One region of the Dermatophilus congolensis genome, then DNA from elsewhere that is predicted to be linked to it. Evidence: riboswitches for the same ligand, from Rfam matches in the RefSeq annotation. Region 1 holds a riboswitch; the other holds the start of a gene.

Region 1 (4,976 bases):
CTCCCTGCTTCCGGGCAAGGACGGCCTCCTGCACATCTCCGAGGTGCGCAAGCTGGTCGGTGGCAAGCGCATTGACGTAGTCGATGATGTTCTCGCAGTGGGTCAGAAAGTGCAGGTCGAGCTTAAAGAAATCGACCCGCGCGGAAAGCTGTCCCTTGCCGTTGTGCTGACCGAAGAGCAGCAGGCCGCAGCCGAAGCCGCAGCTTCCGAAGGAACCAGCTCCAGCTCGAGCTCCGAAGGTGAAAGCGACTCTCGTCCGCGTCGCCGTGGCGGACGAGGCGACAACGGTGGGCGCCGCCCGCGTCGCGAGGACGATGACGCCCCGCGTCCCCGCCGTCGCCGCCGGACACACCACGATGACAACGTCGAATCCGGCACAAACACTCGCGAGGCCAAAGAGCTCGTCGACTCCGCTAAAGCTTCCGAGGGCGCAAGTAACTCCTCAGAAGAAGCCTGAGTGAGTCTCTAAGCTCATATAGTCAGAGCAATCTGCCTGTGGGGCTCTTCCCATCACTGGGAAGAGCCCCACAGGCGCATCTGGGGCAAACAATCCACAGCGGGCGTTGTCCCCAGAGCGCATGCGGCAGCAGAACACGCTTTACGCTGGCGAGCATGACTCAATCAACCCCAGAAGACCGAAAGCATCTCGGCATGCTCCGGTTGAAACCGGTGGAAGACATCCTCCATCAGCAGGACGATGAGTCCGCTGTCGCCGGTGAAACTGGCCAATTCGTCAAACGCCTCGGGTTGAAAGACCTCATCGGTTTCGGCGTAGGCATGATCATCGGCACCGGAATTTTCACGCTCACCGGGATCGAGGCCAAGAACCACGCAGGACCAGCCGTGGTCTTGGCCTTTCTTATTGCCGGAGCAGTGAGCGGGTTGGCTGCGCTGTGCTACGCCGAGCTCGCTGCCGCTGTCCCGACCGCAGGATCGGCATACACCTACACATACGCCACCATCGGTGAGATCTTCGCGTGGATCATCGGGTGGGACCTGGTCCTGGAATTCGCGCTAGGCGCTGCCGTGGTATCACGAGGATGGTCGGGGTACATGCTGCATCTGTTCCCGTGGCTGCCGAGTTCATTATTCGGTGAAGGGTCAGTCATCAACGTTGGGGCTATCGTGATCGCCATCATTCTTGGGATGGTCGCCACGATAGGGGTCCGTGAGAGCGCTTGGGTCACCAATCTGCTTGTGGCAGTAAAAGTTTCCATTTGTGTGTTCATCATTGCGCTCGGAGCTTTCTTCGTGAAAGCGCAGAACTGGCAGCCATTCATTCCACCATCGCAGCCCAGCACCGCCGACGCCGCATCAGGACTGAAGCAGCCTCTTTCGCAGTGGGTGTTCGGTTTTGAGCCAGCAGCGTTCGGGATCGGTGGAGTGCTTACCGCAACGGCAGTGGTTTTCTTCGCCTATTCCGGGTTCGAATCAGTCGCGAACATGGCTGAAGAATCCACCAACCCCGCCAAAGACATGCCACGAGGACTGATCGGCGCGTTAGTGCTGTGCATGATCCTGTACATGGGGGTCTCGGCCGTGATTACCGGGATGGTTCCCTACGACCGTATTGATGAAGGGGCTCCTTTGGCTGCAGCGTTCACCTCTGTTGGACTGGGGTGGGCTGGCATCCTGATCTCTATCGCTGCGATTTGTGGCCTTACTTCGGTGATTTTGGTGGACATCGTAGGGATGGGGCGGATCGGGTTCGCGATGGGCCGGGACAAACTCCTGCCAGCGTGGATTGGTCGGTTGCACCCCAAATACGGCACTCCCTCGCGGATGACGCTTTTGACGACGGCTTTTGTTGTTCTCCTTGGCGGGTTTGTTCCGTTGGCGGAATTGGCTGACATGGTCGCCATCGGAACACTGTTTGCGTTTGTGGTCGTCAGTGTGGCGGTGCCGGTTCTACGGCGAACCCGACCAGACCTGAAACGGCCTTTCCGGGTTCCGTTCTCGCCCGTTGTGCCAATTATTTCGGTGCTGGCATGCCTGTTCTTGATGACCAACCTGTCTTTGGAGACGTGGATCCGGTTCCTGGTGTGGTTTGGGATCGGTGTGGTCATTTATGCGACGTACAGCTACCGGCATGCCCGCGTTGGTGATCACAACACGGCTAGTTGATAGCTGATTTGTCTGTTCTGCGCAGATAAGCGGCGGTATCCGGCAGGTCACCGGTTACCGCCGCTTATCTGTGTTCCCTGCTGGCCTATTCCTGCTTGAAAGCAGGAATAGGCCAGGGGCACTGCAAGCGGGCTGTCGGTTGCAGTGGCTCGTTCAGCCCGCCACAGGGTCAGGCGTGCGAGCCCAACGCGACGATGTGCTCGGGAAGCCGGTCGTTGTTTCCGTACATGAAGTGGTTGCTCATGTTCTCAGAGAAACGGCTGGCCTCGGTGTACTTGCCAACGGCTTCAGCTACCTGACGCACCAGCATCGGGCTCGCGCCGCAGCACACGCCGAGGTAGTGGGCGCCGAGGTCGAATGCTTCCTTAGCGAACGCCTCGATCTCGTACCGGTTGGTGTAGAGCGGGTCGAGGGCGGTGGGGAAAGCACGTCCGTGCGGCGAAGGAACGCTGGCAGAGACATCGGAGAGGTTGAAGAAGGTGGGTTCTTCTTGGGAGGTGCGGTAGGGGATAGGTAGCGCCCCTACGTGGCATGTCACTGCCTTACGGATGGCGCGCAGCCAGGGCATCATCGTTTCTGGTCCGCGGAAGCAGTTCAGCCCCACCACGTCTGCGCCACCTTGTTCCAGGCGACGGGCTGTTTCGACAATGTCGACGCCGTCGGTCATTTCGTTGGAGGCCATCGGGGCGATGGTCAACACGACGGGCAGGCCGCTGCTTTTTGCTACTTCGAGGGCGGTGAGTGCTTCGCCTGCGTAGTAGAACGTTTCACCGATGATTAGGTCGGCGCCTTCGTCGACGGCCCAGCCCACCATTTCAGTGAACATGGCCCGTACCTCGGCTTGAGATGCGGGGTCTGCGGGGTCCCAGATGTTGCTGTTGCTGATGTTGCCGGCCATGAGGTTGCCTGGGACGGCGTCGGCGACGCTGCGGGCGATTTGTAGTGCGGTGCGATTCAGCGGTTCGAGTAGGTCCTCTTTACCGATGACGCGCATTTTTTCGCGGTGGCCGTTGTAGGTGAAGGCCTCGACGATGTCAGAACCAGCGCGTTGGAAGTCCACGTGCAGGGCTCGTAGTGCGTCGGGATGTTCTAGGGCTACTTCGGGTACGAATTCGCCTGCGGTCAGGTATCCGCGGCGTTCCAGCTCGAACAGGAATCCTTCTGCGCAGATCACGGGGCCTGCGTCGAGGCGTTCGACCAGGGTGGGCTGTTCACTCATTTATTGCTCTCCTCGGCAATTTTGGAGCTTCACCACGAGAAAGAGCAGATAAGCCGCAGGCGTCGGTGTGCGGGCGTGCCTATTTCTGGGCATGCCTAAAGATGACGCCGCGGCCGTCCATCACTCGTGGATCGGCATATTGGTGACGGCGCAGGCGGTCTCCTGACTTTCAGGTCGAGCGCTCTTCCTCAGCCTTCCCGGAGGGACTCCAGTGGCATGTGTGAGGCGGAGCTTCCTGATCACAGTGGCGAGGACCGTGCCGGTTTTTCACCGGCTTCCCGTTTCTGCGTCGCGTGCCCGGGAGTTTAAGCATGCCGCGGTTTTTCGTCTCATGTCCGACCGGATAACGGACAGGTGTGTACCGCGGTGACGGGGGTTAGAAGTGTCTAGTGGTGGTCGTAGGGACCTCGCCGATCGCTTCGAGTGGGCGGCGGCGCATGCGGTGGGGGAGTACGAGATGGGCTGCTTCGTCGAGGTCGTTTTCGTTGATGGTTCCGCGTCCGTGCCAGGCTGCGAGTGCTTTGGCTGCGCGGAGCATCATGATGTCGGCGCGGTGTCCGTCAACACCTGCTTCCATGCAGGTTCGGGCCACGGTGTAAAGGTGTTCGCGGGGGACGGTAACGTCTTTGACGCGGTGCATTGCGCCGGCGATGCGTCGGGAGAGGCGGTGTGATTCTTCTTCCCAGCGGCAGACGAAGCCTGCAGGGTCGTCTTCGTAGGCTAGGCGTCGTTCGACGATTTGGATGCGTTCGGCGATGGATGTTGATCCGTTGATGGTGACGCATAGTCCGAAGCGGTCGAGGAATTGTGGACGCAGTTCTCCTTCTTCGGGGTTCATGGTGCCGATGAGGGTGAATCGTGCGGGGTGGGACAGGCTCACGCCTTCGCGTTCGACGGTGTTGACACCCATGGCGGCTGAGTCCAGGAGTAGGTCGACGAGGTGGTCGTCGAGGAGGTTGACTTCGTCGACGTAGAGGATGCCGCGGTGGGCGGCGGCGAGTAGGCCTGGGTCGAGGTGGCGGGTGCCGTCTTTGAGGGCGTGTTCGAGGTTGAGGGTGCCGGTGACGCGGTCTTCGGTGGCGCCGATGGGTAGTTCGATGACGGGTACGCGGACGTTTTTGATGGGGGGTGTGTCGCCTAGGTCGGGTTCGAGGTGTTCGCGTAGGTCGTGGTATTCCTCGGGGGAGAGGTGGAAGGGGGAGCCGTCGACTTCGGGGTGGGTGGGGAGTAGTTCGGCGAGGGCGCGTACGGCGGTGGATTTGGCGGTGCCTTTTTCGCCGCGGATGAGGACGCCTGATAGTGCGGGAGAGATGACAGCTAGGAGGAGGGCTAGGCGCATTTCGTCTTGTCCGACGATGGCGGCGAAGGGATATGGGGGGTGGTGCATGGGGTCTCCTGAGGGGGGCGTGTGGTTAGTGGGGGTTTTGGGTGCGGACGAGGTGGAGGAGGTCGTCTGCGTGGAGTTCGTCGATGGTGTGGCAGGGGGCGTTGAGAGCGTGCGCGAGGGCGGCGGCGTGGCCAAGTTTGTCGGTGGTGGGGTTTTCGGTGTCGACGACTATCCAGCGGGTTCGGGGGTCTTTGCCGAGGTTGGTGGCGAGGTGGTGGGCTTGGTTGATTGCGCTGGGTGTGGGGT
Region 2 (4,976 bases), 920 kb from region 1:
TCGTCGCCAGCGACCCAACATTCACCCAGCAGCCCGCCGTCATCAACGGCGCCTCCGACCTGCTCGCACAAGCTTTCGGAGACATCGGCGTGCACGCACGCAGCGCTGTTGGAGTGGCAGTCCTGCCCATGGATGCCCCTGTCGAAGTCGAAATCGTCGTAGCGCTACGCGAGGAATGACCCTGCTCGAACAGTCACAAAGCCCCGGAGACGGAGCACCATCACCGTTCGTGACGGTGCTGCGTGCCCCGAACCCGGGGCCCATGACACTCGAAGGAACCAACACCTACATCCTTCGCGCCCCAGGCAAAAAACACAGCATCATCATCGACCCCGGCCCCGCTGACCCCACCCACATTGCCACCATTCTCACCACCGCCACCAGCGACGAAGCCGAAATCTCTCACCTGCTGCTCACACACCATCACGCAGACCACGCAGCCGCGGTCCCCCTGATCGAAAAAGCCACCGGCCTACAGGCCCTATCCATCGGCACCTCCACTCTCACCGACGGGCAAACACTGCACGCCGAGGGACTGACCCTGCACGTCATCGCCACCCCTGGCCACACCGCAGACTCCACCACCTTCCGGCTCCACGAAGCCCCCCTGCTATTCACCGGCGACACCATCTTGGGCCGCGGCACCACATACCTGGACTACCCCGACGGAACCCTTACCGACTACCTAGACACACTCCACCTGCTCATTGACCTGCTACGAGACAAAGGCGAGCACGCACTCCTGCCCGGGCACGGCCCCACCCGCCCCCATACCGCCCCCATCCTGAACGCCTACATCCAGCACCGCACCACCCGCCTGCGCCAAATCCGCGCTGCACGCGACAGCGGAGCCGGCACTGACATCGAAGCCATCACCAACAACGTCTACCGCGACCAACCCGAAAGCGTCCTGGCCGCAGCGCGCATCTGCGTAGCAGCCCAGCTCGATCACCTCCGCCACCACGACACCCTGTGACCCACACCCACTGCGACCAGCAACAAAACGCCCATGACCATCATGGGTCCGCAAGGGTTCGCCGAAACATTGCGAGTTAAAGCGTTCCTGTTAGGGACACACAACAGGGTAAGAGCCGACTTCGATGTTCTGAATGGAAATCGCGGTCAGTTGGCCGTTGGTCTCTGCGAGAGACGTTTGGAAAGCTTCGCGCTGTCTCGCGCTATTTCTTCCAAATCCGCTGTAGGCCAGCTAGCGTCCGGCGACTTAGAGCCAACAATCATGACTTCTGTGATGTATTCAGTTATTTCATCCACCTTCGCTGCAAGGTAACGACCCCACATCACAAGCCCGCGATCCGTTGCATCCGGCTGATCGACCAGCACAAGAACGTAGTTCGCCAAAAGCTCCCCTACCAGCTTGGGTGGGAGCGTCGCACCTGAAGCGGCGAGCACAGTTTGGATGAACTTGTCGAAACGCTCACCATTGGCCTCTTTCCAATCCCAGTTGTACCCACAGTTCCAGTCTTCGGGCGCGGCCGACCTGGGGTCTGCCACCACACCAGCAACATCACCCTTCTCCACACGTTCGACAAAACCTGCCAGCACTTCATCCGGCATCTCATCCCGCATTGCCTCACCCATCCGTTACTAATCTTCCCTTGAGGGGGGTAGGTCACATTCTCGAGCTGCTTGCGCTATCCCTTAGCCGAAGAAAATACGACTCCGTAGCCACCAAAACCACTGCTACGCTGAAAAAGCCAGTCGCCCACGAGGCCAGGGAATCCGGTGCAAAACCGGAACTGACGCGCAGCGGTAAGGGAGACGGGCGGGGCACACACGCCACTGGAGCACTCTGGGAAGGCGCCCCGCACCGAACGACCCCAAGTCCGAATACCTGTTGGTGATCGCCCCGTCACCCGCGGGCGCGGATCGAGAATCAGGCCTCGCGACCCAGGCCCACCGGTCCCAGGAGCCACACCGTGCGCCCACACCCCCGCCACATCACCGCAGCCACCTGCACCCTCCTCCTTGCCGCCTGCGCCGGCGCACCCACCTCACCCACCAACACCAACAGCAACACCGCACCCATCACCCTTACCAACTGCGGCGAAAAAATCACCGTCACCACCCCACCACGCAGACTCGTCACCCTCAACCAAGGCGCCACCGAAACAGCACTCGCCCTAGGCCTGGCCCCCCGCATGGCAGGCACCGCCTACCTCGACGACACCATCGCCCCCACCTACAAAACCGCCTACGCAACCGTCCCCGTACTCGCCAAGGAATACCCCAGCAAAGAACAATTCCTCGCAGCCAAACCCGACTTCGCCTACTCCGCCTACGCCAGCGCTTTCACCGATAAAGCCGTCGGCACCCGAAACGAACTCACCTCCGAAGGCATCAACACCTACACCAGCCCCTTCGGATGCCCCAAAGGCACCCCCACCGCCGAAGCCACCTTCGAAAACGGCTGGAACGAAATCGCCGAAATCGCCAAAATCTTCGCCGTCACCCCCACCGCTGACGCCCTCATCACCACCCAGAAAAAACACCTCGACGAAATCCGCACCAAAGCCACCGGCAAAAACCACACCATCTTCTGGTACGACTCCGGCGACAAAACCCCCACCGTTGGCGCCGGAGCAGGCGGCCCACACCTGATCATGAACGCCGTCGGCGCCACCAACATCTTCGACAACCTCCCCGGAGGCTGGAGCGAAGCCTCATGGGAAAAAGTCGTCGCCGCCAACCCCGATGTCATCGTCCTGGCCGACGCCAGCTGGAACACCGCCGAAAAAAAGAAAAATCACCTCACCAACGACCCGGTCCTATCCCAACTCGACGCCGTAAAAAACAACCGATTCATCACAATCCCCTTCAGCGAAAGCACACCCGGAGTCCGCCTCGTCGACGGCGCCCGCTCCGTCAGCGACCAACTCGCCCAACTCGACAAGTGACCCGCTTCATCTACACCGCAGCCACCCTCACCCTCCTCCTGGCTGCCAGCAGCATCATCGTCCTAGGAATCGGATCCGTCCCCATCCCACCCACCGACGTCATCGACGTCATCGCCCGCCGCACCCACCTCATCCACGGCGACCACGTCACCATCTTCACCGACCGCATCATCTGGGAACTACGCCTACCCCGCATCGTGGCCACCATCGCAGTCGGCGCCGCCCTAGCCCAATGCGGATGCGTCCTCCAATCACTCACCGGCAACGACCTCGCCGACCCCTACCTCCTGGGTATCTCCAGCGGAGCAGCCGTCGGCGCCGTCGCCGCCATCATCCTCGGCTGGACCATCCCCGGACTACCCCCAGCAGTAGCCACCACCGTCACCGCCTTCATCGGCGCAATCGCAGCCCTGGCCCTGGTCCTGGGGCTTGCCACCGGCCGCTCCGGCGCACTCCCACCCGGACGAACCATCCTCGCCGGAATAGCCATCAGCCAACTCGCTGGCGCATTCACCTCCTTCGTCGTCATGATCTTCGGTGGCTACTCCGGAGCCCGTGAAGTCATGACCTGGATGCTCGGCTCCTTCAGCGGCATCCGCGCCCCACACGCCTGGCTCATCACCATCACCACCCTGCTCGCCACCGCAGCGCTCATCACCTCCGCCCGCACCCTCGACGCCTTCGCCTTCGGAGAAACCTCCGCCCGCTCCCTAGGCATCCGCGTCGAACACACCCGCTGGGCACTCTTCACCGGATGCGCCCTACTGACCGCAACCGCCGTCGCCACCGTCGGCCCCATCGGCTTCGTCGGACTGACCATCCCACACATCATGCGCCTGATCATCGGACCAACCCACCGCCGCCTGCTCCCCACATCCGCCCTCGCAGGCGCACTCCTGCTCCTGTGGTCCGACACTGCAGCTCGCGCACTCAACCCTGGCCAAGAAATCCCCATTGGAGTCATCACCGCCGCTATCGGAGCCCCCGTCCTCGTAGCCCTCCTGAGAAACCACGCCCGCCACTCATGAACATCACCACACACAACCTCAGCTGGAACACTCACGGACGCGACATCGTCACCCACCTCAACCTCACCATCCCGGCCGCCGCAACCACCGCCATCGTCAGCCCCAACGGATGCGGAAAAACCACCACCCTTCACCTCCTCGCCGGCATACGCCGCCCCACCACCGGAAGCATCCACTTCAACGACGACGACGTCACCCACATGCCACCACGCCACCGCGCCCGCCTCTGCGCGCTCCTCGAACAACACCCCCACACGCCCCTCGACCTCACCACCCGAGACATCGTCGAACTCGGACGCACACCACACCGCGGACGATGGCACCACCCCACCGACACTGACGCCGTCACCACCGCCATGCACACCGCAGGAATCACCCACCTCGCCGACCGAACCTGGCCCACCCTCTCCGGCGGAGAACGCCAACGCGTACAGCTGGCCCGTGCTCTGGCCCAAGAACCCCGCATCCTCCTGCTCGACGAACCCACCAACCACCTCGACCTACGCCACCAAATCAGCCTCCTACACACCGTCTGCGCCCTGAACCTCACCGTCGTCGCTGTCCTGCACGACCTCGACCTCGCCGCCGCCTTCTGCGAACACATCATCGTCATGAACCACGGACGCATCATCGCCACAGGCCCTACCCGCACCACCCTCACCACCAAACTCATCGCCGACGTCTTCGGCGTCAACACCCGCATCCAACACGCCGAACGCACCCACATCACCTGGACAGGACTTACCGGAAAACAACCATGACCACACTCGTCCTAGTCACCATCGACCTCACCGACCCCCACCCCCAGGACACCATCAACCAAGCCGCCACCTGCCTACACGCTCAGGTCGCCGCCCTCCAAGGCAACAACCACCCCTCGCTCACCCACACCCTGGACACCCTCGAAGCACAAAACACCCAACATGTACTGCTCATCCCCATCACCTGCGACAATGCCGCCACCGGCCCCTCAGCCACCGGCCCCTCATGGGTGCGCCGCGTGGCCGGACACTGGAAACGCACCCGCAACTCC

Evidence for each region. A riboswitch is a leader RNA that binds a small molecule or an ion and turns the genes downstream of it on or off. The one in region 1 is predicted to bind cobalamin.
Region 2: another riboswitch for cobalamin. It lies ahead of CKV89_RS02995 (ABC transporter substrate-binding protein); the one in region 1 lies ahead of CKV89_RS06950 (homocysteine S-methyltransferase family protein).

What each region holds. Positions count from the first base shown of each region.
Region 1 is NZ_LT906453.1:1,616,830-1,621,805, forward strand. Features, by position in the region: gene CKV89_RS06940 (polyribonucleotide nucleotidyltransferase) at 1-457, shown strand, start outside; gene CKV89_RS06945 (APC family permease) at 613-2,124, shown strand; gene CKV89_RS06950 (homocysteine S-methyltransferase family protein) at 2,294-3,343, opposite strand; cobalamin riboswitch at 3,480-3,659, opposite strand; gene CKV89_RS06955 (ATP-binding protein) at 3,720-4,730, opposite strand; gene CKV89_RS06960 (VWA domain-containing protein) at 4,756-4,976, opposite strand, start outside.
Region 2 is NZ_LT906453.1:693,112-698,087, forward strand. Features, by position in the region: gene CKV89_RS02980 (RidA family protein) at 1-179, shown strand, start outside; gene CKV89_RS02985 (MBL fold metallo-hydrolase) at 263-976, shown strand; gene CKV89_RS02990 (hypothetical protein) at 1,123-1,587, opposite strand; cobalamin riboswitch at 1,700-1,874, shown strand; gene CKV89_RS02995 (ABC transporter substrate-binding protein) at 1,938-2,915, shown strand; gene CKV89_RS03000 (FecCD family ABC transporter permease) at 2,912-3,943, shown strand; gene CKV89_RS03005 (ABC transporter ATP-binding protein) at 3,940-4,704, shown strand; gene CKV89_RS03010 ((2Fe-2S) ferredoxin domain-containing protein) at 4,701-4,976, shown strand, end outside.